3 regions of the Paenibacillus sp. J22R98 genome follow, and region 1 is predicted to be linked to each of the others. Evidence: riboswitches for the same ligand, from Rfam matches in the RefSeq annotation. Region 1 holds a riboswitch; each other region holds the start of a gene.
The links. A riboswitch is a leader RNA that binds a small molecule or an ion and turns the genes downstream of it on or off. The one in region 1 is predicted to bind ZMP and ZTP.
Positions count from the first base shown of each region.

Region 2: linked by a shared signal. The riboswitch ahead of AC50Y3_RS23895 (bifunctional 5,10-methylenetetrahydrofolate dehydrogenase/5,10-methenyltetrahydrofolate cyclohydrolase) and the one ahead of rpiB (ribose 5-phosphate isomerase B) in region 1 are both predicted to bind ZMP and ZTP.
Region 3: linked by a shared signal. The riboswitch ahead of AC50Y3_RS27710 (IMP cyclohydrolase) and the one ahead of rpiB (ribose 5-phosphate isomerase B) in region 1 are both predicted to bind ZMP and ZTP.

Region 1 covers NZ_JBXENW010000004.1:170,533-178,362, reverse strand. Annotated here, with positions in the region: gene AC50Y3_RS14185 (manganese efflux pump MntP) at 390-950, shown strand; gene AC50Y3_RS14180 (low molecular weight protein arginine phosphatase) at 1,056-1,631, shown strand; ZMP/ZTP riboswitch at 1,761-1,843, shown strand; gene rpiB (ribose 5-phosphate isomerase B) at 1,960-2,427, shown strand; gene AC50Y3_RS14170 (TIGR01440 family protein) at 2,443-3,051, shown strand; gene glyA (serine hydroxymethyltransferase) at 3,084-4,331, shown strand; gene AC50Y3_RS14160 (sugar phosphate isomerase/epimerase family protein) at 4,942-5,733, shown strand; gene AC50Y3_RS14155 (UCP032817 domain-containing protein) at 5,910-6,986, shown strand; gene upp (uracil phosphoribosyltransferase) at 7,132-7,761, shown strand; gene wecB (non-hydrolyzing UDP-N-acetylglucosamine 2-epimerase) at 7,813-7,830, shown strand, end outside.
Region 2 covers NZ_JBXENW010000009.1:320,524-328,353, forward strand. Annotated here, with positions in the region: gene AC50Y3_RS23880 (ABC transporter substrate-binding protein) at 124-1,461, opposite strand; gene AC50Y3_RS23885 (response regulator) at 1,560-3,215, opposite strand; gene AC50Y3_RS23890 (cache domain-containing sensor histidine kinase) at 3,190-5,073, opposite strand; ZMP/ZTP riboswitch at 5,170-5,255, shown strand; gene AC50Y3_RS23895 (bifunctional 5,10-methylenetetrahydrofolate dehydrogenase/5,10-methenyltetrahydrofolate cyclohydrolase) at 5,351-6,223, shown strand; gene AC50Y3_RS23900 (cyclodeaminase/cyclohydrolase family protein) at 6,220-6,849, shown strand; gene AC50Y3_RS23905 (sensor histidine kinase) at 6,877-7,830, opposite strand, start outside.
Region 3 covers NZ_JBXENW010000014.1:2,032-9,861, forward strand. Annotated here, with positions in the region: gene AC50Y3_RS27705 (alpha-L-rhamnosidase-related protein) at 1-1,329, shown strand, start outside; ZMP/ZTP riboswitch at 1,392-1,468, shown strand; gene AC50Y3_RS27710 (IMP cyclohydrolase) at 1,527-2,231, shown strand; gene AC50Y3_RS27715 (xanthine phosphoribosyltransferase) at 2,316-2,885, shown strand; gene AC50Y3_RS27720 (SRPBCC family protein) at 2,976-3,446, shown strand; gene AC50Y3_RS27725 (GntR family transcriptional regulator) at 3,859-4,533, opposite strand; gene AC50Y3_RS27730 (GntR family transcriptional regulator) at 4,621-5,262, shown strand; gene AC50Y3_RS27735 (mandelate racemase/muconate lactonizing enzyme family protein) at 5,352-6,500, shown strand; gene AC50Y3_RS27740 (SDR family NAD(P)-dependent oxidoreductase) at 6,574-7,341, shown strand; gene AC50Y3_RS27745 (SMP-30/gluconolactonase/LRE family protein) at 7,357-7,830, shown strand, end outside.

The DNA of each region.
Region 1 (7,830 bases):
GCCGCTGGACTAACTCGCAGCAACCTGGCTCGCCGCGCGCCAAGCCGCTGGGCTAGCTCGCACCAGACCTGCTCGCCGCGCGCCAAGCCGCTGGGCTAGCTCGCACCAGACCTGCTCGCCGCGCGCCAAGCCGCTGGGCTAGCTCGCACCAGACCTGCTCACCGCGAGCCAAGCACCGCAGCGCAAGCTCGCACCAGACCTGCTCGCCGCGCGCCAAGCACCGCTGCACTAGCTCGCACCAAACCTGCTCGCTCCGCGCACCAAGCGCCACCACGCCCTTGCTCTCGAAAACTAGCGCGTGCGCGTCCTGCTCCCCCGTCTCCACAGGTCATCTTTCCCATCTTGTCCGCATATGCTTACTCAGAGGTTGCGGACAAGGAGAGGATGAAATGGTTGAGGCGGGCATGCATGCCGGACAATTGCTGACGCTGCTGATTATCGCTATGGCACTGGGGATGGATGCTTTTTCGCTGGGTGTCGGCATCGGGCTCAAAGGCATTCGGCTGATGGATATAGCAAAGCTTAGCGCGATCATTGCGCTTTTTCACACGATTATGCCGCTCATGGGCATCTTTACGGGCAAATATGTCAGTACGCTGCTTGGTGGCGTTGCGACGACTGCGGCCGGCGCGCTGCTGCTGCTCCTCGGCGGGCATATGATTTATAGCTCGCTGCGCGGCGATGCCGTGGAGTCGATCGATTACCGAAGCTCGTGGGGAATGCTGTTGTTCGCACTCGGCGTGAGCATCGACTCTTTTTCCGTCGGGATCTCTCTTGGCATGTTCGATACGGACATGCTGCTGACGGTACTGCTGTTCGGCGTTGCCGGCGGGATGATGTCCGTATTTGGGCTGCTGCTCGGCCGTAAAGTGGGTACAAGTCTCGGCGGCTACGGGGAAGCGTGCGGCGGCGTGATCTTATTCACATTCGGATTGCTGTTCCTGTTTTAACAGACCAGCAACCTATGCCCTTTATCTTTTATCACAAACAATTTCAATTTTATAACCTATAGATCAATCACCAAACCCACACCTACGAAAAGGAGTGTATCAATCGTGAAACGGATACTATTCGTGTGCACCGGCAATACTTGCCGTTCACCAATGGCTGAAGCGCTGCTTCGGGCGATGTCCCAGCAAAGGGGCATGCAGCTCGATATTCGTTCCGCAGGCGTGTCCACGATCGATGGACTGCCTGTTTCCAATCATGCACGTACGGCGCTGTCCAAACGCGATATCGCGCACAACGGCACTTCAAAAGCGCTGGAAGGCGGCTCGATTGCGTGGGCTGATCTTATTTTGACCATGACCGCCAGCCATAAGAGGCAGCTGCTGCAGCATTTTCCGGCTGCCGTGGACAAGACGCATACGCTGCTCGAATTCGTGAATACGGATCCCAACGTACTGGCTGACATCGCGGAGCTGGAAGGGCTGTATTCGAGCTGGCAGATCAAGCAAGCGCTTGGCCAGCCGATGACGGCGCAGGAACGGTCAAGGTTGCTTCAGCTGGAGCAGCAGATCCCAAGTTTCGATGTGGCGGATCCTTTCGGCGGTTCGCTGGCTGTTTATGAGCAGAGCGCGACCCAAATCGAAGCCGCGTTAAACCGCCTTCTTGATCGCCTGAACGGCTAAGAAGTATAGGGATCGTTGTATTTTCCTTGCTGTTCACCTCTTCCTTTGCCAAAGGATGGCAAGCGCCGTTTCTTCCGGCAACGATTGATTTTGACACCAAAATCCGTTATGATAAAAGCAATTAAAGACGGTTTCCGATGTAACTGGCGACGAAAGTGGGTTAAACCACGGTGGAGCATCGGATCATACGGCCGGTCGCCTGGGCAAAGAGCAGCGTGCGTAAGCATGCTTGCTCTTTTTTCGTCTTTTTCGGCGAAATCAGGTATACTAATGCCATTGTGAATCGACAATTTCCGCCATGTGCGGTCTTATTGGGAGGAAAATGGATATGAAAATCGCCATCGGCGCAGACCACGCGGGCTACCGCTTGAAAGATGAGCTAGTTCCGTTTATCAAATCGCTTGGTCACGACATTGAGGACGTAGGCTGCGATTGCGATCAATCCGTAGACTACCCGGATTATGCACTTCCGGTTGCTGAGCTTGTAGCGCAAGGCAAGGCAGAACGCGGCATTCTCATTTGCGGCACGGGAATCGGCATGTCCATCGCGGCTAACAAAGTCAAAGGCATTCGCTGCGCGCTGGTGCACGATATGTTCTCGGCTAAAGCAACCCGCGAGCACAACGACACCAACGTGCTGGCAATGGGCGAGCGCGTCATTGGCCCGGGCGTAGCCCAAGAGATTATCCGGATTTGGCTTGAGACACCGTTCTCCAATGGCGAGCGTCATATCGGCCGCGTGAGCAAAGTGATGAAGCTTGAAGCACAATACGCCGATGCGGCGAAATCCGAGTAAGGGGCGTATCCAGCGATGAGCGACCACGGAATAAGCAACATGGACTCGGCGCAGCTGACCAAGGATGTAGAAACCGTAGTCCGCGAGCTGGCAGCCGCATCGGGCATTCGTCAGGGACAGCTGCTTGTAATCGGCGTGTCCACCAGCGAGGTGCTCGGCGAACGGATTGGTACATCAGGCACGCTGGAAACGGCAGCCGCGATCTACGCGGGGGTCGAGAAGGTACGGCAAGAATTGCAGTTTTATCCCGTTTATCAGTGCTGTGAACATCTCAACAGGGCGCTCGTGATGGAACGGGAAGCCGCTGAGCGATACGGCCTGGACCTCGTTTCGGCGGTCCCTGTGCGTAAAGCCGGCGGCTCGATGGCAGCCTACGCGTTCCAAACGCTGCAGGATGCTGTGCTGACCGAGACGGTTCAAGCTCATGCGGGCATCGATATCGGCGACACCTTCATCGGCATGCATTTGAAGCGTGTTGCGGTACCGGTGCGACCAACGATTCGAGCAATCGGATCCGCGCATTTGACGATGGCTTATACCCGTCCGAAGCTAATTGGCGGGGAACGTGCGGTTTACACGCGAGAAGCGGCAGGCCCGGCAACGGATGCCGGCACATGCGACTAATATACTTATTATCTTGAGGAGGACTCATCAACATGGAAAACCTACGTAAACAAGATCCCGAAATCATGAAAGCCCTTGGCCTTGAGCTGCAGCGCCAACGCGACAACATCGAGCTGATCGCATCCGAGAACATCGTTTCTGAAGCGGTATTGGAAGCAATGGGCACGGTGCTGACGAACAAATACGCGGAAGGCTACCCGGGCAAACGTTACTACGGCGGCTGTGAGCATGTCGATATCGCGGAAGATATCGCACGCAACCGTGCCAAAGAATTGTTCGGTGCTGAGCACGCGAACGTGCAGCCTCACTCCGGCGCACAAGCGAACATGGCTGTTTACCTAGCGGCGCTAAACCCTGGCGACACGGTTCTTGGTATGAACCTGGCGCATGGCGGTCACTTGACGCACGGCAGCCCGGTTAATGCTTCCGGTCTTCTGTACAACTTCGTAGCTTACGGCGTTAACGAGAACACATTTACAATCGACTATGCAGAAGTACGCAAACTGGCGTTCAAACACCGTCCTCGTATGATCGTTGCAGGCGCATCGGCTTACCCGCGCATCATCGATTTCGAAGAGCTTGGCCGCATTGCTAATGACGTAGGCGCATTGCTCTTCGTTGACATGGCGCATATCGCAGGTCTTGTAGCTGCAGGCTTGCACCCGAGCCCGGTTCCACATGCTCACTTTGTAACAACAACTACGCACAAAACGCTTCGCGGTCCTCGCGGTGGTATGATCCTTTGCCGCAAAGCATGGGCGCAAGCGATAGATAAAGCAGTATTCCCGGGTTCCCAAGGCGGACCTCTGATGCACATTATCGCGGCTAAAGCAGTAGCTTTCGGCGAAGCGCTTCAGCCTTCGTTCAAAGAATACGGCAAGAACGTTGTCGACAACGCTAAGGCGCTCGCTGACGGTTTGATCGAGAGAGGCATCAACATCGTTTCCGGCGGTACGGACAACCACTTGATGCTGATCGACCTTCGCAACCTGAACATCACAGGTAAAGATGCGGAGCACGTACTCGATTCCGTTCAAATCACAGTTAACAAAAACGCGATTCCGTTCGATCCAACAAGCCCATTCATCACTAGCGGTATCCGTATCGGTACGCCTGCAGCGACTTCGCGCGGCATGGGCGTAGACGCAATGGCTACAATCGCAGAAGTAATTGCAATGACGCTTAAGAATCCAAAAGACGAGTCTGTTCTGGAAAAAGCACGCGGCATGGTAAGCGACCTTATGTCGCAATACCCGCTTTACCCGGGCATGACTTACTAAGCGGAAAATCAAAAAAAAAGGTGGCAGAGGGTTCCTCCCTATGCCGCCTTTTTTTGCGTTCCGCAGCATGCTGCGGAGCCGAAATCTTTGGTCAGGCGTGTAATATAGCTGTATTACGCTACTCATTCCACCGAATTCTCAACTCTAACGAACCGTAGAGGTCTTATTTCGCCCAAATCACGCCATTTTAAAATCTAACGAACCCTACAGGTCTTATTTGGTTTTAAAATGACGTATACCGCCCCAATTCGCTCATATAAGGCCGCCACGATTCGTTAGAAAATTTTATGGTCTGATTGCGCTCAAATAAGACCACCACGATTCGTTAGCGATTACCAAAGTAACAAGCTGCCTCGCCATCCCGCCACCGCCGTCCACCATCCGCCACCCATCGTCTCACCGCCATCCGCCGTCCCACTGACCATCCACCGCCTGCTCTCCCGCAATGAACCGCCGCCCATCCGAATCACTCACTCCGGTCACTTACCGCTTGTCGATAAATTTATGTTGCAATCGCTTTCTCGCTGGATATATAGTGGTAGTGCGTGTCAATCCGAAACGTTTCGGAGATGTGTCATAAAAGGATGAAGACGAAGGAGTCGAACCGAATATGAAACTTGGAATTATTGCAGATTATCGTGCTGAAAGCTTCGATTATGCGGCTAATCTCGGCTTGGCCTTTTTAGAGTTTTGCGTCAATGTGGACATTCCGGCTTCTACCTTCACGAACCTTGTGCCAGAGCTGAAAGCCGCAAGTGAGCGGACTGGCGTTGCGGTTGCTTCCATCGGACGCTGGGGTCCTGATCGCATCAATAAAGACGGCAGTATCAACGAAGAGGAGTTGCAGGCGGCGCAGGCGCTGATCGACGCATGCCAAGAGCTTGGCTGTCCGGTATTTGTGGGCGGCTGTAACTATATTGAAGAGCTCTCCTACTACGATAACATCACGGCGGCGATTAACTACTTTACCGTTCTGATTGAATATGGCAAAACGCGCGGCATTACTATTGCGACATACAACTGCCACTGGAACAATTACATCGTGGACGAAGCGGCATGGAAGCTTATTCATGGTCATTTGCCTGAGCTTGGCATCAAGTACGATCCGTCCCATGCTCGTTATGCAGGGCAAGATTATTTAAAAGAAATCGTGAACTGGGGCTCACGCATCAAGCATATCCACATCAAAGGCTCCGTCATCATTGACGGTAAACGCTTCGACGATCCGCCGGCTGGCATGGATCAAACCGATTGGGGCACGTTTATGTCCATCCTTTATGGAGTCGGCTACCAAGGCGGGCTGAGCATCGAACCTCATTCCCATACGTGGACAGGGGAGCTTGGGGACAAAGGCGTTCAGTACACAATCGACTACTTTAACCGTCTGCTGCTTCGCGGTTAATCCAATTAGTCTCTCCACCAGAATGAATGGCTGTATCGCAATAAGCGGTGCAGCCTTTTTCATGCCCGATAGCTCCCGCAACTTTTTCCTGATTTTAGCGAAAAATGAGCAGTGCATCAGCTTCGGCATGATATGATAACCATATATCTATAACAAAGGCGGTGAGCCTCCGGCGTATGAGTTTATTTACGATTGTTTTCATAATCATTTTAGTGTTTATTGTGCTGAAGCTCTTTCAATCTCGAGGTACCCAGCAGTCACGTCCTAGTGGTTTCAATTCGGTCGGCGCTCGCCGACCAGCCGTGACGATGCGCAAGCCTCCGGAATATCTCGGCGTACCCGAACAGCATCCCGCAAGATCAGCTGCTGAGCGGCTTGAAGCCGCACTGTCGCCGGACTTCGAGGCACGCGTGAAAGACCGCGTGTTCAAGCGTACCCCAAGCATGCGTGAGGGCGAATGGCAGTGGCAGTGGTTTGAGCTGAAGCGTTATTTTCTCATGTGCGGTATGCTTCGGAATGTTCCGATGTACAGTGTGCGGGTAGATGAGGTTTGGCATGAAATGCTGATGTTTACTCGGGAGTATGAGCAGTTCTGCAAGCAATTTTGCGGGGGAACGATCCATCATGCTCCGCATGGTCCTGAGGCGAAGCCTGAACCCGGAGAACGCGCGTGGTTCGATTGGATTTACGGAGAATTGTTTCTGCCCGTTCCGGTAAGCGGACAGCTGTGGGGAGCCTTCTATCGGACGCCATTGCCGCATGAGCTAATGTACGAGCTGGAGACAGGCTCACCGGATGAACTGCGCAGCAAACGCTTCAACGAGAAGGCGGCAGCTCAGTTTGGCGATTTGAACGCAACCATCGATTACTTAATTGATCGTGGGAGGCAGTTCGCTTCAGCCAAAGAGCAGCCAGTCCATAACCGCCAATCAGACTCCTCCTCCGACATGATGACGACAGGCTTGCTCTCCGGGATGTTTTTCTACTCTTCATTCGGACCGAGCGATAACTTCCATAATCAGATGGATGAGAATCAAACGCAGGAACAGCGTGATGCGAACAGCGACTATAGCGGCGGAACCGGACCTATCTGCAGCGGCGGCAACGACGGTGGCACATCTGACTTTAATGACGGCGGCAACGGGGATTCCGGTAACGGAGGGGGCTTCGATGGCGGGGGCAATTCTTGTTCCGGCGGCGGCGATTCGGGAAGCGGTTCATCCTGTGGAAGCAGCTGCGGCGGAGGCAGCTGAGACTGAGATGCTTTTGACGTAATTCATGCTTCTTTCGGGTATACTTTGCATGTGTTTCTTGCACTCCGTGGCCCACATAGCACATTGATGCGTCGAATGTTATAATTGTCAGTTGAAGAAGCATTTCAGGAGGATGAATAGACCTATGGGCAATCTCACAATTTGTGACCATCCGCTTATCCAGCATAAGCTGACCTTTATTCGCGACAAAGATACGAAGACCAAAGATTTCCGTGAACTGGTCGATGAAGTCGCCACCATGATGGCATATGAAATTACAAGAGATCTACCGCTTGAGACGGTTACCGTTACAACGCCTGTCGTAGAAGCGACGAGCAAAGTCGTGTCCGGACGCATGGTTGGGCTTATTCCGATTTTGCGCGCAGGGCTCGGCATGGTGGAAGGGATGCTCAAGTTGATTCCTTCGGCTAAAGTCGGCCACATCGGGCTGTTCCGTAATCCGGAAACACTTGAGCCGGTGGAGTATTACGTCAACCTGCCGTCTGATGCAACGGAGCGTCAGTTAATTGTGATTGATCCGATGCTCGCTACTGGCGGATCGGCGAATGCGGCTATCCAAGCGCTGAAGACCCGCGGCTGTACGCAAATTAAGCTAATGTGCCTTATCGCGGCACCGGAGGGTGTAGCGGCTGTGCAGAAGGCGCATCCGGAAGTTGATATTTTCTTAGCTTCGCTCGACAGCCATCTTAATGATCACGGCTACATCGTTCCGGGTTTGGGCGATGCCGGTGACCGTATGTTTGGCACCAAATAATACTGCTTTCGGAGCAATAACTGCTGCGAGTAAATTTAGGAGTGACATACTTTGGCTAAAATAAAGGTT
Region 2 (7,830 bases), on a different contig from region 1:
ACTTCCTTTGTTATGAAATCATGCTTGCAGAGAAGAAAAACCCATACCGGGAAGCCGGCATGGGTTTTTCCGGTTAAGCTTACGCGCCGTTATCGGACGGCGATTCATGCTGCTTGCGACTTCTTATTTGGATGCCTCAATTGCACTGTCTACATCTTGCACGAACTGCTCTGCCGTATAGTTGCCCGTCATTAGATTTTGCGATGCATCCTCAATGGCTGCTTTAAACTTCGGATTGCTTAGTCCCCATGCAAACGTGGTTGTTTTCATGCTTGGAATATCTTTGGCCAGCTGCTCCATCGTTGGCGGGAATTTATTGACGATCGCTTTATCGACCTTCGTTGCCACGATCGGCGTACCGCGCTCGGTGTATTTGTACTCCGCATACTTCTCTGCGATGAACGCCGCTACCTTCGCTGCAAGCTCAGGATCCTTCGTTGCCGAGCTAACTGCGTAGCCGCCGGGACCGCCGCCGCCGCTGAAGTTCAGCTTCGCGCTTTCATATGCCGCTGCATCTGCTGCAGGGATGTACATGTAAGCCAGCTTGTCGCCAAGCGCCTTGGTCGAAGCATCGATTTCCCACTGGCCGTTGACGAACATCGCTGCTTTCCCTTCATGGAACAGCGCTGCCGCTTGGTCGTAGTTGAGGTTCGTTGCGCCTTTCGGCAGCAGGCCTGCACGTACCAGCGTTACGATTTGCTCCGCCGCTTGCTTGAAAGCCGGATCGCTTGCTTTCGCCTCGCCTTTGTCCAGCTTCGTAATGCCTGCCGGCTCCGTGCGAGTCGCGAACATATCGAACAGGGCTACTGTCGGCCATTTCTCTTTCGCGAATAGAGAGAGCGGCGTGATACCTTTCTCATTGAACGCTTTAACCGCCGTCATCAGCTCATCGTAGGTAGTAGGAACCTTCACGTTGTTTTTCTCGAAGAGCTCCTTGTTGTAGAACATCAGCGCCAGCTCATTACCTGCATAAGGGAACGCGTAGATATGGCCGTCTTCCGTGACGAGCGTATTCATAGCGCTCGGCTGCATTTTGTCCTTGAAACCGAACTTGTCGGCATATTGGTCAAGCTCCAGAATGTTGCCTGATTTCTTCAATGTATTGATAATGTCTAGACCCGCTTGGAAGATATCCGGCAAATTGCCCGTTGCCGCATAGGTTTTGAGCTTCTGTCCATCATCTTGCGCCTGCACGTCGAGCTCCAGCTCAATATTAGGCATTTCCTTCTTCAGCTCCGCGACTGCATAATCGTAAGGCTTCTTCGTATCGTCGTCCGCATATTGCGCGTAAATCCGCAGCTTCACCGGCTCCGTATTCTCTGCCGGAGCGTTCGTACCTTCTTCGGCCGGCTTGTTGTTGCTGCCCGTATTCGCGTTCTTCTCTGTGTCGTTATTCGAGCCGCATGCCGCCAAACTTGTTACCATCACAGCTGAAATAAGCATTAGTGTCCATTTTTTCATCTTTAATACCCTCCCCTATTACTGTGCGCTTCCCTTACGTTTCTCATTATAAAATGCCGTTTCTCCCCCGATAATGGAAAAAACGATGGCGTTTTGTATTATCCGCGCATCGTTTCGTTCCCTTTTATCCGATTCTCGTATTCGCTTGGCGACCAGCCGAAGAACTTCTTGAAGCTTTTGCTAAAATAGCTGCCATCGCTGTATCCGATACTCTCCGCGATATCCGACAGCTTACGGTTGCCTGCTCCGAGCAGCTCCTTCGCTTTATTCATCCGGACATGCGTGATGTAATCCGTGACGGTCATCCCGTTCTCTTTCTTAAACACGGCGCGCAGATAGCTGGCGTTGATGAACACATGCTGGGCTACCTTCTCTACGCCAAGCTCGGGATCGCCATACTGCTCTTCGATGAAAGCTTTGGCCGCTTGCGCAATAATGGATGATCGTGTCTTCTTATAGCGCCTCGTATAGTGAACGGCCTTGGTGAACAGCTCCTTCATCCACCGCTCCGCTTCGTCTATGGAAGCTAGCTCTCGGATCTCGTGATACGGGAAGAAATGCTCACCGAAGCAGTCCTCTATTGGCTGACCCGCTTCGCTGACATAACCGAGACAAACCGATACGAGGCTCATGCAAATCACATACGTATAGTCGATCGACAGCTTCTGCTCCCGGATGAGCCGGAATAGCTCGCTTAGCTTCGCCTCAATTCGCTCATCATCTTGCGCGCGCAGCAGCAACTGGAGCTCATCGCCAAGCTCCGGCGGATATTGCACGCCCGTTCCTTCCTTGGAGATATGCTGCCCGAAGGCGATGACGCGATCATTGCCGAGCACAAACTTGTTCTGCAGCGCCGTGAGCGCTTCTTCGTACGAGCAGCGTATACCGCTAATCCCGTCGTAGATTTGGCCGACGCCGATTGTAATCGTTAATTTCAAGTAGCGCTTGATCAGCATGCACAGCTTCTCGAACGGCTCCAGCTTCGGAAGCTCGGCCGTGGCTTGCGAGGAGCCTGCGGCTGTGGCTGTGGCTGTGGCTGAAACGCCATGCGGTAAGCCATATAGGCAGATGATGCGGCCTTCCGGTCCATTGAAGATAACAGGCTTCCCTCCGGAATCCTCCATCGCTTCGGCAAGAATATTGGTCACGGCATATTTCCACAGCAGCCGTTCGCTTACCTCGCCCCACTTGCGATCAATCTCATCGATTTCGATACAAGCGACGGCATAAGCCTTGGCATCCAGCTTCAGCTGATAGGAGCCGAGCTGTTGCAGAAGCACGTCTTCATGCTCGGCTAATTCTCCGCTGACCAGCCGATTCAGCACGCTCTCCTTCATGAGCTGCAAATTTTTCAAATGCGTCGACTGCTCTTCCTTCTGTTTGCGGTGATGCTCCTGCAACTTCAGCAGCGTAAGCGTCAGCTCATCCTTGGAGAATGGTTTTAAGATGTAGTCTTCGACACCGAGTTTCAATGCTCGCCTTGCATAGTCAAATTCATTGTGCCCCGTGATCAGCACAATGCTAATGCTGGGATAGTCTTCTTTCAGCCGCTGTGCCAGCTCCAGCCCGTCCATGAATGGCATCGTAATATCGACAAGCGCAATATCCGGCGTTGTCTGCTGTGCAATCTCGAGCGCTTCAAGCCCATTCTTCGCTTCTCCAATGATCCGGTAGCCATATAGCTCCCAGTCCAGCACCGTGCGTAAATACTCGCGAAATATGGACTCATCATCCGCGATCAGTAAATTCAACATGCCTGCCGCCTCCTGTCTCCTCATGCTGCTCCATTGGCAACCGAACTTGAATCTCCGTTCCCGCGCCCGGCTCACTGATGAGCGTCAGTCCGTACCCTTCTCCAAAATACAGCTTAATTCGGCTGTCCACGCTGCGCATCCCGAAGGAACTCCCGGTATTGCCGGCAGCAGATAGCGTTGCGACAGGCAGTGTGTTCGTTATATCCGGGCTTGGCTGAAGCAGTGTTTCGAGTCGCTGCTGCGGAATACCGACACCGTCGTCCTTAACGGTGAGCAGCAAATCCTGTCCTTCGATGCTGCCTGTCACGATGAGATGGCCGAACTCTCCCTTTGTCTTCAGCCCATGATAGATGGCATTCTCCACGAGCGGCTGCAGCGTAAGCTTTAATACCGTACAAGAGAGCACTTCCGGCTGTACATCGATTTGGTAATCGAACACGTCGGCGTATCGAATCCGCTGAATGGCCAAATAGTCGCGCAGCCCCTGCAGCTCATCCTGAAGAGGGATCGCCTCCTTGCCTTGGCTCAAGACGATCCGGTAATAGTCGGCAAGCGATTTGGTTGTGCGCTGCACATCCTTGACCCGCCCAATCTCCGAGAGCGTATAAATCACGTCGAGCGTATTGTACAAGAAATGAGGCTTGATTTGGGATTGAATTAGGGCAAGCTCGTACTCCCGCTTCTTCTTCTGCTCGAATCTCACGTTATCGAGAAGCAGATTAATACGAGTAAGCATCGTATTAAAGCCGGATGCGAGCAGTCCAAGCTCGTCATTCGATTTGACCGGCAGTTGGATGGTCAGATTCCCTTCTTTCACCAGCTTCATATACTTGGTCAGCAGCACGATGGGCCTGGCAATGAGGCCATTAAGAATGCCGGCACCCATCAGCGCGAACAAGAAGCAGAAGAAGCCGATGGTCATAATGAGCGCCGTAATTTTGCGGTTATCCGCCGTCAACGCATTAAAGGGCTCCATGGAAATCAGCTTCCAGCCAAACTTGGGCATCTCCGAGCTGATCACGAGCAGCTTGTCCCCTTGGAACCGATCAATTGTCGAGCCGCTGTTCGTTTGATTGATCCACTGCCGCAGCGCCTTGTCTTCAACGGGCTTCAGCAACTGCTCCTTATCCGTCGAGGAGACGATGGTGCCGGCTTGATCGGTCAGCATATAGCTGCCGCTTTGGTCCGTACCGATTTTATTGTAAATCGCCGAGAGCGACTGTTCCTTCACATTAAGCACCAGCAGCCCAAGCTCCTGGCCGGTATAGATGTTGTTGATTTTCTTGCCCACCGTAAGGACCGGCTCGTCCGCTCCGAGTGTAAGAAAGTTTCTTTTGTCCATCGGAAACCAAATGTTCTGACCGGTCGTTTCACCGATCCGCTTCAGCATCGCGGTTTGTAGAATGGTCTCCGGCTGCGGCTCGCCTGCGTTCTCGATCGCAGCGGAAGTCCCGTAGATCGTGCCATAGGTATCAATGAATGCAGCGCTCTCCACGTCAGGAAAGACGAGCAGCGCAAAGCTAAGCTGATTGGTAATCAGTGTCGACAGCAGCAGCGACCGCTCCCGGCCGATTTCCCCTTTGTTGTGGTCTTGAATGACCCGGTTTAAGTTGATGGTCAAAATGTTGGCGCAGCTTTCCGCATTCGTGAGAATACCGTTCATGCGCGTAATGATCAGCGAGGAGTTGTCGCTCACATTGCTAATCGTCTTGTCTACAATCGCATTCGTATAGATGGTATTGGACGCAAAGCCCAGCACAAGCAGCGGCACAATGATTAGCGGAATATAAATAGCGATGATTTTGTTGCGAATGACTTGATTCCGCAGCCAATTGGGATAGAGCCAGTTTGTCAGCACAAGCGCTTTGCCCCTTTCACTTTTTTTCCAAGATCCAGCAACATTATAGCACAGCCCTGTTCAAAGGCACCTCCCCATGCTACACTCTAGGAAAATAACGCTGCATGCAACTGGCGAAATCAGTGGAATGAACCACGAGGGAGCATGCGGATCGAAATTCACCGTTCGCCTGGGGAGAAGTATTTGCGGCTGGCTATGTCTGAGGACTAGCTTGCCTGCGAATGCTTTTTTTCGTTTCTGATCGACCGTACATTCAAGGTGAGGGAGAGGATCTCTAATGGCCATTGTACTGAAAGCAAAGGAAGCAGCGGAGCTCGTGTATGCGGAAATAACGGCCCGCGTAGAGGAATGGAAGAAGAATGGAAAACAGCCGTCTCTGGCGACACTACTAGTTGAGGGTGACCCTGCCTCCGCCTACTATGCCCGTTCCAAGCAAAAGATTGCCGAGAAGCTAGGCATCTCGTTCCAGCTCCATACTTTTGCGAATGATGTCTCTGAAGAGGAATTGAAGCGTGTTATCACCGCGCTTAATGAGGATGAAGACGTTTATGGCATCATGCTTGAGCTGCCATTACCCGCGCATCTATCGGCACCTGCAGTGGAAGCCTGCATCGCCCCTGCCAAAGATATCGACGGCGTCACTCCCTCCAATAAACTGGCGGTTTACACCGGCAATGACACAGGGCTATATCCCGCAACGCCGCAAGCCTGCATCGGGTTACTCAAGCATTACGGCTACAAATTAGAAGGACGTAACGTGACTTTAGTAGGCAGAGGACAGACAGTCGGACTTCCGCTGTTTCATCTCCTTCAGCGCGAGCACGCTACCGTGACCGTATGCCATTCCAGAACGCATGATCTGTCCGCTCATCTGGAACATGCGGAAATCGCCATCGTAGCGGTTGGCAAACCGAATACGATTACGAAGGAAATGGTACATTCCGGCTTAACCGTCATCGACGCGGGCATTAACGAGCTGGCAGATGGCTCGATCACCGGAGATGCCTCCTCGGATCTAATCAATGTGGCGGCGGCTGTCTCGCCGGTTCCGGGGGGAGTCGGTACGTTGACGACCGCAATCTTATTTCGCAATCTGATGAAATCGATCGATATCCAAATGTCGCAGAAGGGAGATGTGAGGTCGCGATGACAACTGTTACGTGGGATGATTCTATTCGTCGTTTCTTAGAGAAGGCAGCTAGTGCCGACCCGACACCGGGCGGCGGAAGTGCCGCCGCTCTTGCCGCAGCGCTCGGCACGGCCATGACCGCCATGGCCGCCCATCTCTCGCAAGGCGAGAAGTACGCCGATGCTCAGCTTCAAGTTAACGCTGCATTGAACGAGATGCAGCGCCTTTCTATCGCGTGCGAATCATTGCTCGCCGATGACATTTCGGCTTTTGACGGTTATATGCATGCACTGAAGCTGCCCAAACAGAATGAGTCTGAGAAGGCTGTTCGCCAAGAGGCGCTGCATAATGCGACCATTGCCGCCATTGAAGCTCCGCTTCGGCTGATGGAGGTATGCAGAGCGGCGCTGCAGTCGATGCTGAGCATCGCTTCCTGCACGAATGCGCATGTCATCTCTGACCTCGGTATCGGCGCTTTGCTCCTTGAAGCTGCTGCGCAATCTGCGCTCTTAACGGTGGAGATCAATCTAGCCTCACTAAAGGATGAGGGAATTACAGCTCATTATGCGGCGAAACGCACCGCTCTAATCGCTGAAATCGAACAACTCAAAAACCGGACATTAGCTGTCGTTCGCGACAGAATCTAATGTCCGGCTCCTTATCCCTTTATAGCTTCACGCCGCTCTCTGCACCCTTACGCTGAAGCGAACTCCTTCCGCCGTATTGGCGATGCTATATTCCGCGCCGTGAGCATCAAGTACTTTACTAACGATATAGAGACCAAGTCCGCTGCCGCCGGTTGAGCGGCTGCGCGACTGCTCCGCCCGGTAGAACGGCTCGAACAATCGAGGCAGCTTCGATTCCTCCACCTGCACGCCGGTATTCAGCACTTCCAGCCTATACCACGAACGATGATCGCGTCGCTCATTGGCAGCAGGCTCTTCCTCCGATAATCGAATAACAACCCGCTCCGCATCGCCGGAATATTGAACGGCATTCGTAATGATGTTCGCTACCGCCTTCGACATGAGCCGTTCATCGGCGGTGATCATCGCTTCCTCCGGAAGCTCGACCTCCAGCTTCATATGTTTGACATCTGCTAAATAGCTCATATTGTTCATCGATTCCCGCACCAATTCCGTCAGATCCACCTTGCACATCAGCGGTCGAAAATCCCGGCTCTCCAGCTTCGACAGCTCCAGGATTTCATGCACAAGCTTATCCATATCCTGCATGATCGTATACGATTGGCGCAAATATCTGTCCCGATCGCGATAGGAGCCTACATTGGCGATCATCGCTTCCAACTGACCGCCGACCGCCGTAATCGGTGTCTTGAGCTCATGGGAAATCGTCGCCACGAACTCCCGTCGCTTCGCTTCCTGCTCACGTTCCTGCTCAATATCGCTCTTAAGCTGCGCATTCGCATCCTGCAGCTCACCCATCGTCAGCTGCAAATTGACCGCCAATTTGCTGAGACTAAACGACAGCTCACCAAGCTCGTCCTTCGTGTTCAGCGCAGGCTTCGTTACGGAGAAATCCAGCTTAGCGAGCCGCCTTGCCACTTGATTAAGCGATAGAAGCGGGCGCGCGATTAATCGCGAATAGATGAGCGCACCGCAGACCGC
Region 3 (7,830 bases), on a different contig from region 1:
GCGCATTACGACGGTTGTATTACGGAGTGGCTCGTTGTTCCTCCGGGAGAAACGGTCTGTACGCTTCCGCAGGGCTGTCGTTATATACAGTTGTATGTACTGGGCGAACCAGCGCGGTCTTTTGAACTGGAGCTGACGTTCCAGACGGTGCACGTAGCGCTGCGCCAAGCTGGGAAACTGCAAAGCGATAATGAGGAGCTGAATCAAATCTTTGAGGTTTCCGCGCATACGAGCCGGATTTGTCATCAAATTGGGCTGTGGGACGGAATTAAGCGGGATCGGCTGAACTGGACCTTTGATTTCTATCTGGCGGCAAAATCCTGTTACTTCTTATGGGACGATACGAAGGTTATCCGCCGTGCGGTGAGTGAGCTGGGAGAAGGTACGCCGAGCGGGCATTGGATGAACAGTATTTGTGAATATACGCTGTGGTGGATGAAGACGGTAACGGAGTATTATTTTCAGACGGGCGATAAGGAATTTGTGTTGGAGCTGAAGGAGCCGATGCACCGCCATATGAAATGGGTGCTTGAGAATACGAGACCAGGTGAAGGGCTCCTCATCCAAGACGGCATTCTGATTGAATGGGTACCGCTGACCAACGAGGAGAAGGTTATTGCGCTGCAAGCAATCTATGCATTGGCGCATGCCGACTTGGTGAAATTGGCAGCCGAATTACCTGAGCTGGAGCTGGCGCCGCTGCTCGATTGGCCGATGCGGGCACTGAGCTCCGAGGATTTTATGAAAGAGCCTTACGCTTTGGCAGTTAAAGTGCTCGGTATTGCAAGCGGTTATGTGAGTGCTGATGCAGCGGTAGCCTTCTTGGACGAATATGAGTTGATGGATCCGATCACGCCGTTATCGGCGTTCCAACTGGCTGAGTGTTATTCCCGGTTTGGGAAACATGAGCGAGCGTATGATGTGATCTCGATCGTATGGGGCGGAATGCTCGATCACGGGGCGACGACCTTCTGGGAAGCTTACTCGCATGGGGAAGGAAACGGAGGGCGTGATTTTCACGATGCTCTCACCACTTATACAGCTTACGGCTCCTACCGGATGAGCTTATGCCATGCATGGTCCAGCACGCCTGTGAAATGGATCGGCGAAGTTGTTCTCGGTGTTCAGTCGCTTGAGCCTGGTTACAAAACAGTGATGGTCTCGCCAAATCCGGTCGGCGGCATTCGCGCTTGCAGCGGTACGGTCAACACTCCGTATGGTGATCTCCATGTGAAGTGGTATGTGGACGATAGCGGCAAGGTGTGTACGAGTGTCATTGCACCTCCCGGCGTTCAGGTCGTGGAATTGAGCGAGCATAAGGTCGTATGAACAAGCTCGCAGAATAATAGTTGATTTATAGGGCTTAATTCGGTATTGTGAAAGTAATTTAGCAGTCTGTATGTAACTGGCGTACATGGGCAACCATGAGGGAGCATATGGATACGAGCCGTACGCCTGGGCAGAGGTAGGGGGAGCTTACGAGTTCTCCTTGCCTCTTTTTGTATTCGGAGAGGAGCGAGTGTTGAGTGAAGTCCTATCAACAGGAGTTGTTTGAGAAGCCTTATCCGGGGAGAACCTTGATTGCAGGCATGACACCTTCCGGGTCGCATTACGTGCAGGTGTATTGGATTATGGGACGCAGCGTGAACAGCCGCAATCGGGTTTTTGAGCAGGATGGCATGTATGTCAGGAACAAGGCATTCGATCCGGCGTTGATGGAAGATCCTTCGCTTATTATTTATTATCCGATCCGCCACTGGGAGGATGCGCACATTGTCTCTAACGGTGACCAGACGGACACCATCTATGAGGGGTTGCAGCTTCGGCAGACTTTCGAGCAAGCGTTGATGAACCGAGAGTTCGAGCCGGATGCGCCGCATTTTACGCCGCGGATCTCTGCCGTGATCTATGCGGATGTGCAGCAGTATGAATTGTCTATTCTCAAAACGTATGACAACGACCCTTCGGTATGTTTGCGTAGTCGGTATCATTTCAGCCGGTTTAAGCAGGGGACGGGACACTGTATACATACCTATGAATCGGAACGGGATGGCGTATTGAAGCCGTTTAAGGGCGATCCGTTCGAAGTGCCGTTATTCGATTCCATTGAAGAAACCGCCGATTTCTATTGGGAGGGAATCAACCCGGATAACCGAATATCGCTGCTGGTTAAATCGATTAGCGTGGAGGATCAAACGATTAATTACGCTTTTAGAAATAAGCATGTTTGAGAATCTGGCAGGATTAGGTCGGTTAATCGGGGAATACTGATTGCAGGTTTAAGCGGAAATGGGAACAAGGGGTGTGTGAGTACTGTGGAGCTTCTGAAGCAGAAAATAAGGCAAGAAGGCATCGTGCTGGATGGCGGGGTATTAAAAGTAGATACGTTTCTGAATCATCAAGTGGATGCAGAGCTGATGCTTGCGGTCGGAAAAGCTTTTGCCGAGCTGTTTCGCGAGAGCGGTGTGACGAAGATCATGACAATCGAGTCTTCGGGCATTGCACCGGCAGTGCTGACCGCACTTCAGCTTGGCGTGCCGATGGTGTTCGGACGTAAACGCAAATCGCTGACGCTTCGGGATGACCTGTACACGGAGAAGGTATACTCATTCACGAAACAAGAGGAGAGCGAAGTCACGATATCGAGAAAGTTCCTCGCACCGAATGATCGCGTGCTGATTATTGATGATTTTCTCGCTCATGGGGAAGCTGCGCTTGGTATGGCGCGAATCGTTCAGCAAGCCGGGGCAGAGGTAGCCGGCATGGGGATCGTGATCGAGAAGTCGTTCCAGTCCGGCAGAGGGAAACTTTTGGAGCAGGGATTCCGCGTGGAGTCGCTTGCTCGCATTGCTTCGTTGGAGGGCGGCAAGGTGGAGTTTGTTTAATGGCAGACAGCTGACCGTGAGCAATTAGGGATTCGGAAAAATTTCTTGCGTGACGGATGATCATGATGATAGGGAGGAATGGATAACAGGATGAACAAAGAATCGAACCCGAATCCGATTATTGGCGAGAGAGATGTGCTGAATTGGCGCGTGATGAACGCGCCGCGCGAAATTGTATTTCAGGCATGGGCGAATCCGGATCTCTTGGCGCAGTGGTGGGGACCGAATGGATTTACGAACACGTTCAGCACGTTCGAATTTCGGGAAGGCGGAGTCTGGGAATTCGTCATGCACGGCCCTGACGGCACCGACTATAAGAATAAAAATGTATTCCAGGCGATCAAGGCGCCGGAGCAAATCGTGCTCAAACATGTTACGGGACCGCATTTTCAGGTGAACGCTTCATTCGAGGAAGTGGATGTCGGGCGTACGAAGCTGTCGTTCCTTATGCAATTTAACACGGCGGCTGAATTCAACCATGTGAAGGACTATGTAGTGGATGGGAATGAGCAGAACTTCGACCGGCTGGAAGCTTTGCTGGGTACGCTGACTGCGAAGTGAGTTACGAGTGATGAAAGATGAATGATGAGTAAACAGTGACAGGAGATATTGGAAAGTGAAATGGCTGTACTGGGGGATAGTGCCCGGTGCAGCCATTTTTGTATGGGTCGGGATCAGAAGTATGCTATGTTCGAGACAGCTAGAGGAAGATTGTTACTGTGGGGATGTGCTAACGAATCTTATGGGCCTTATATGCATGAATTTAGCCGATATTCAGATCTAACGAATCGTATGGGTCTTATTATGGGAAAATGGAGTCGAAATCGGCATTTGGATATGGAATAGTGCTTGTAGGATTCGTTAGAAATTCAAACCCAGTTCAGAGATCTAAATAAGACCTCTGGGATTCGTTAGAGAGTGAACTCAATGACGGAGAGCGATGTGGAAGCGTACTTCTAAGTATTTCTAGTGACTAGATCCAAGTCTTCTTCAGCATCTGCAAGTAACGATTCATCGCTTCGATGAAGCTGTCGGTATCGGAGGTCAATCGGCTCAGCAGCAAGTGGAGCGTGTCCCCCATCTCATGACGGTATGGGGCGATCCACCGTTTCTTGTTGCCGGCCCAGAATAAGCGGGATGCGCTGTTCGCCAGCGTTTGCTGCATTTCCTGGTTATGACTGAGTGCGATGACACGGCTCACGAAATCATATTCGAATTGACATAACGCAAGCTCGCCGTCGACAACATGGTCGGGCTCATCGTCGACAGCATAAGCTGACGATTCATCGCCAGCAGCCAGCAGCGATTCCAGCTCGTCCACTAGCTGCCGGGACAACTCGGCGAGCGCGGCTTCGTCGCGGTTGCGCACGCTCGTGACGGCATACAATAGCAGCGCGGTCAGCAGCTCAAGGAGATCGCCGACCCGCTGGGCAGATGAATCGAGCACCAGCACGCCGTGCTTGGGAATGATCCGCAGGAAGCCTTCATTCTCGAGCTGCTGCAACGCGGCACGGATGGGCGTGCGGCTCATATCGAGCTGACGGCTGAGCTGTACCTCGGAGGTGACGGTTCCTTTGGGCAGCTCACCGCCTATAATTTGTTCATAGATGACGTGATAGGCTTCATCGCGCAGCGATTGGCGGGGCATGCGGAGGATCCCTCCTATTATTTTTCATCCGAAAGCTACTAAAAAGTAGTATAACATAAGAGAGAGGAAGCGAAGGAGGGACGGCCGTTGGAGAAGCAGCAGAACGCTGTGACGCTGCGTGATCAGGCTTTCGAAGCGATTAAGAATCGGATTGTGAGCGGAGAGTGGCAAGGCGGGATGTTTTTGCCCGAGAAGCTGCTCAGCGAGCTGCTGGGTATGAGCAAAACGCCGATTCGCTCCGCACTCGATCGCCTGGAGATGATGGGGCTCGTAAAGCTGTCTCCGAAGCAAGGGGTCATCGTACAAGAGGTATCGCTTAAGAAGATTTTGGAAATCTACGAGCTGCGATTATCGCTCGAAACCTATGCCGTTCGCCGGCTGACGGGGAAGATGGATGCAGCGTTCTTCGCCGGTCTGGATGACAATTTGGCGCAGCAGGCCGAAGCGATAGCTGATGAAGATATCATGCGATATGTGGAGCTTGACCGCCATTTCCATGCGCTGATTATCGCAGGGCTCGATAATGAGGAATATACCGAGGTAATGTCGCGCATACAGGATAAGTTTCTGCTCGTCGTGCGGACGACCTTCAACCGCAATAAGAAGCGTCTTGCGGGCAGCATCGACGAGCATTGGCAGATTCGTCATGCGCTGGCAGGCACCGACCCCGAGCTGACTGTACAGCTAACGCAGCGGCATATCGAATATGTGAAGAAGATCATGCTTTGATGTATACAAGTTAGACATCTTGTCGCCTCCCAAACGGCTGTGCTACGCTGGGCTCAATTAACGACAATCAATTGGGAGGCATAGCGGCAATGAAAATAACAAACATTCGCACCTATATTCTCGGCAACCCGTGGAAGAACTGGCTCTTCGTGTTAGTGGATACGGATGAAGGCGTCACGGGGCTTGGCGAAGGGACACTGAATGGTTTTGCCAAAACCGTCGAGGCTGCTATTCATGAGCTGAAGCATCTCGTAATCGGACGCGACCCGTTCGATGTGGAAACGATCAGTTTGAAGCTGTTCCGCGACGTTTACTCCGATGGCGGACAGATTCAAGGCTCTGCGCTGGCCGCAATTGAAACCGCTTGCTGGGACATCATGGGCAAGGTGACGAATCAGCCCCTCTACAAGCTCCTTGGCGGCAGCTGTCACGATAAGCTTCGCTGTTATGCAAACGGCTGGTACCGCGGGCCGAATACGCCGGAGAACTTCTTCGAGAAAGCGAAGATCGTAGTCGATAAAGGCTACACCGCCTTGAAGTTCGATCCGTTCGGCGCTGCTTGGCGGACAGTCAGCCGGCAGGATTTCTCAGCTGCGATCGAGAATATTGCGGCTGTTCGGGAAGCCGTCGGCAAGGACGTCGACATTCTCATCGAAGGCCATAACCGCTTCAGCGTGAGTACGGCACTGCAATTCGCAGATGCGATGCTGAAATATGAGCCGACCTGGTTCGAAGCGCCTGTTCCGCCGCAGCTCATCTCGAGCATGGTTGAAGTGGCGCGCCGCAGCCCGGTACCGGTTGCCTGCGGAGAGGACTACTACTCGCGCGAGCAATTCGCGGAACTGCTCCGCCATGATGCGGTGCACATTATTCAGCTGGAGCCGCAGTATCTGGGCATTTCGGCATCGAAGCAAATTTGCGGCATGGTGCATGCCCATAATGGCGTGACGGCGCCGCACAGCGCGCAAGGTCCGGTATGCTCGGTTGTATGCAGCCATTTGAACATGGCGACGCCGAATTTCCTCATTCATGAAATTTTCGATGAATTTAATGAGCCGTGGGAAGAGCAAGTGCTGCTCCCGCCTTTGAAAGTACAGAATGGCTATTTATTGCCTCCGGAAGGGCCGGGTCTCGGCGTGGAGCTGAATCTTGAAGAAATCGATAAGCATCCCTATCAAGTCGGCAATTGGCTGCCGCTCTTCAAACAAGGCTGGGAGAAGCGCGAAACCGTTAAGTAAGAGCAGAAGAGAGGCGTCCATACCAAGGATGTCTCTTTCGATAATAGCGTTAGTCTGAATATGGGGGCAGCGTATGAGCTGGATCGGGAAAGTGGTCATCGTTACAGGTGGAGGAAGCGGGATTGGCAGAGCTGTCTGTCACCGTTTTGCAAATGAGGGGGCGGCGGTTGTCGTAGTAAACCGCACGGCTTCCAAAGGCGAGTCGGTTGCAGAGGAGATTACGGAAGCGGGATTAATCGCTACGGCGATGCAGGCAGATGTGTCATCGGAGTCGGATGTAAAGCGAGTTGTAAAGGATACGCTTGCGAAGTACGGCCGGATCGATGTCATGGTGAACAATGCCGCGGTATGCCCACAAATCCGCATTACGGAGATGAGCTTGCAGGGTTGGAATGAAGTCATCACGAATAATTTGACATCGGTCTTTTTATTTTGCCGTGAGGTGCTTCCTGCTATGGTCCGCAACGGAGGCGGTGCCATTGTGAACGTCAGCTCTGTTCATGCGCTGGCTACACTGGATGGTTATTCTGCTTACGCGGCTTCCAAAGGCGGCATCGTGTCGTTGACTCGGGCGATTGCACTTGATTTTGCCAAGCAAAATATTCGGGTAAACACGGTGCTGCCCGGGGCTGTACATACACCGATGCTGGAGAGCAGCATTAAGAACCTCGATACACCGCGCGAGGAGACGATGAAGCAATGGAACGAAGCACAGCCGATGGGCCGTGTCGGAACAGCGGATGAGATCGCATCGGTCGTCATGTTCACGGCAAGCGCGGACAACTCGTTTATGACGGGGGCCGTGTTAGTGGCAGATGGCGGGATGACTATTGATTTGTAGGAGGATGAACGAGTGATGCAGCAATCTAATGCGCAGCTGCGAGAGCAGCAACACTTGCGCAAGGCGGAGCTAGTGCTTGACGCCCAAGCCATACTCGCGGAAGGGCCAAGCTGGAACGCGGAGCAACGGAAGCTCTATTGGGTGGATATAACGGGCGGTTCATTTAGCCGCTTCGATCCGGCTACGGGCCGCAATGAGCAGTTTACGATCGGCAAGCCCGTTGGCGCTGTCGTCTGTGATGCTTCGGATGGCGATGCCGTCATTCTGACTACGCGGGACGGATTCGAGCATTATCACTGCGGAACAGGCAAGCTGACCCCGATTGCAGACCCGGAGGCGCATTTGCCCGAGAACCGATTTAACGATGGAAAATGTGATTCCGCCGGCCGATATTGGGCTGGAACGATGCAGGATGCCGAAGTGGAAGTCACGGGATCCTTCTACGTGCTGGATAACGATTTAAGCTGCCGCAAAATGGCGGATGACGTT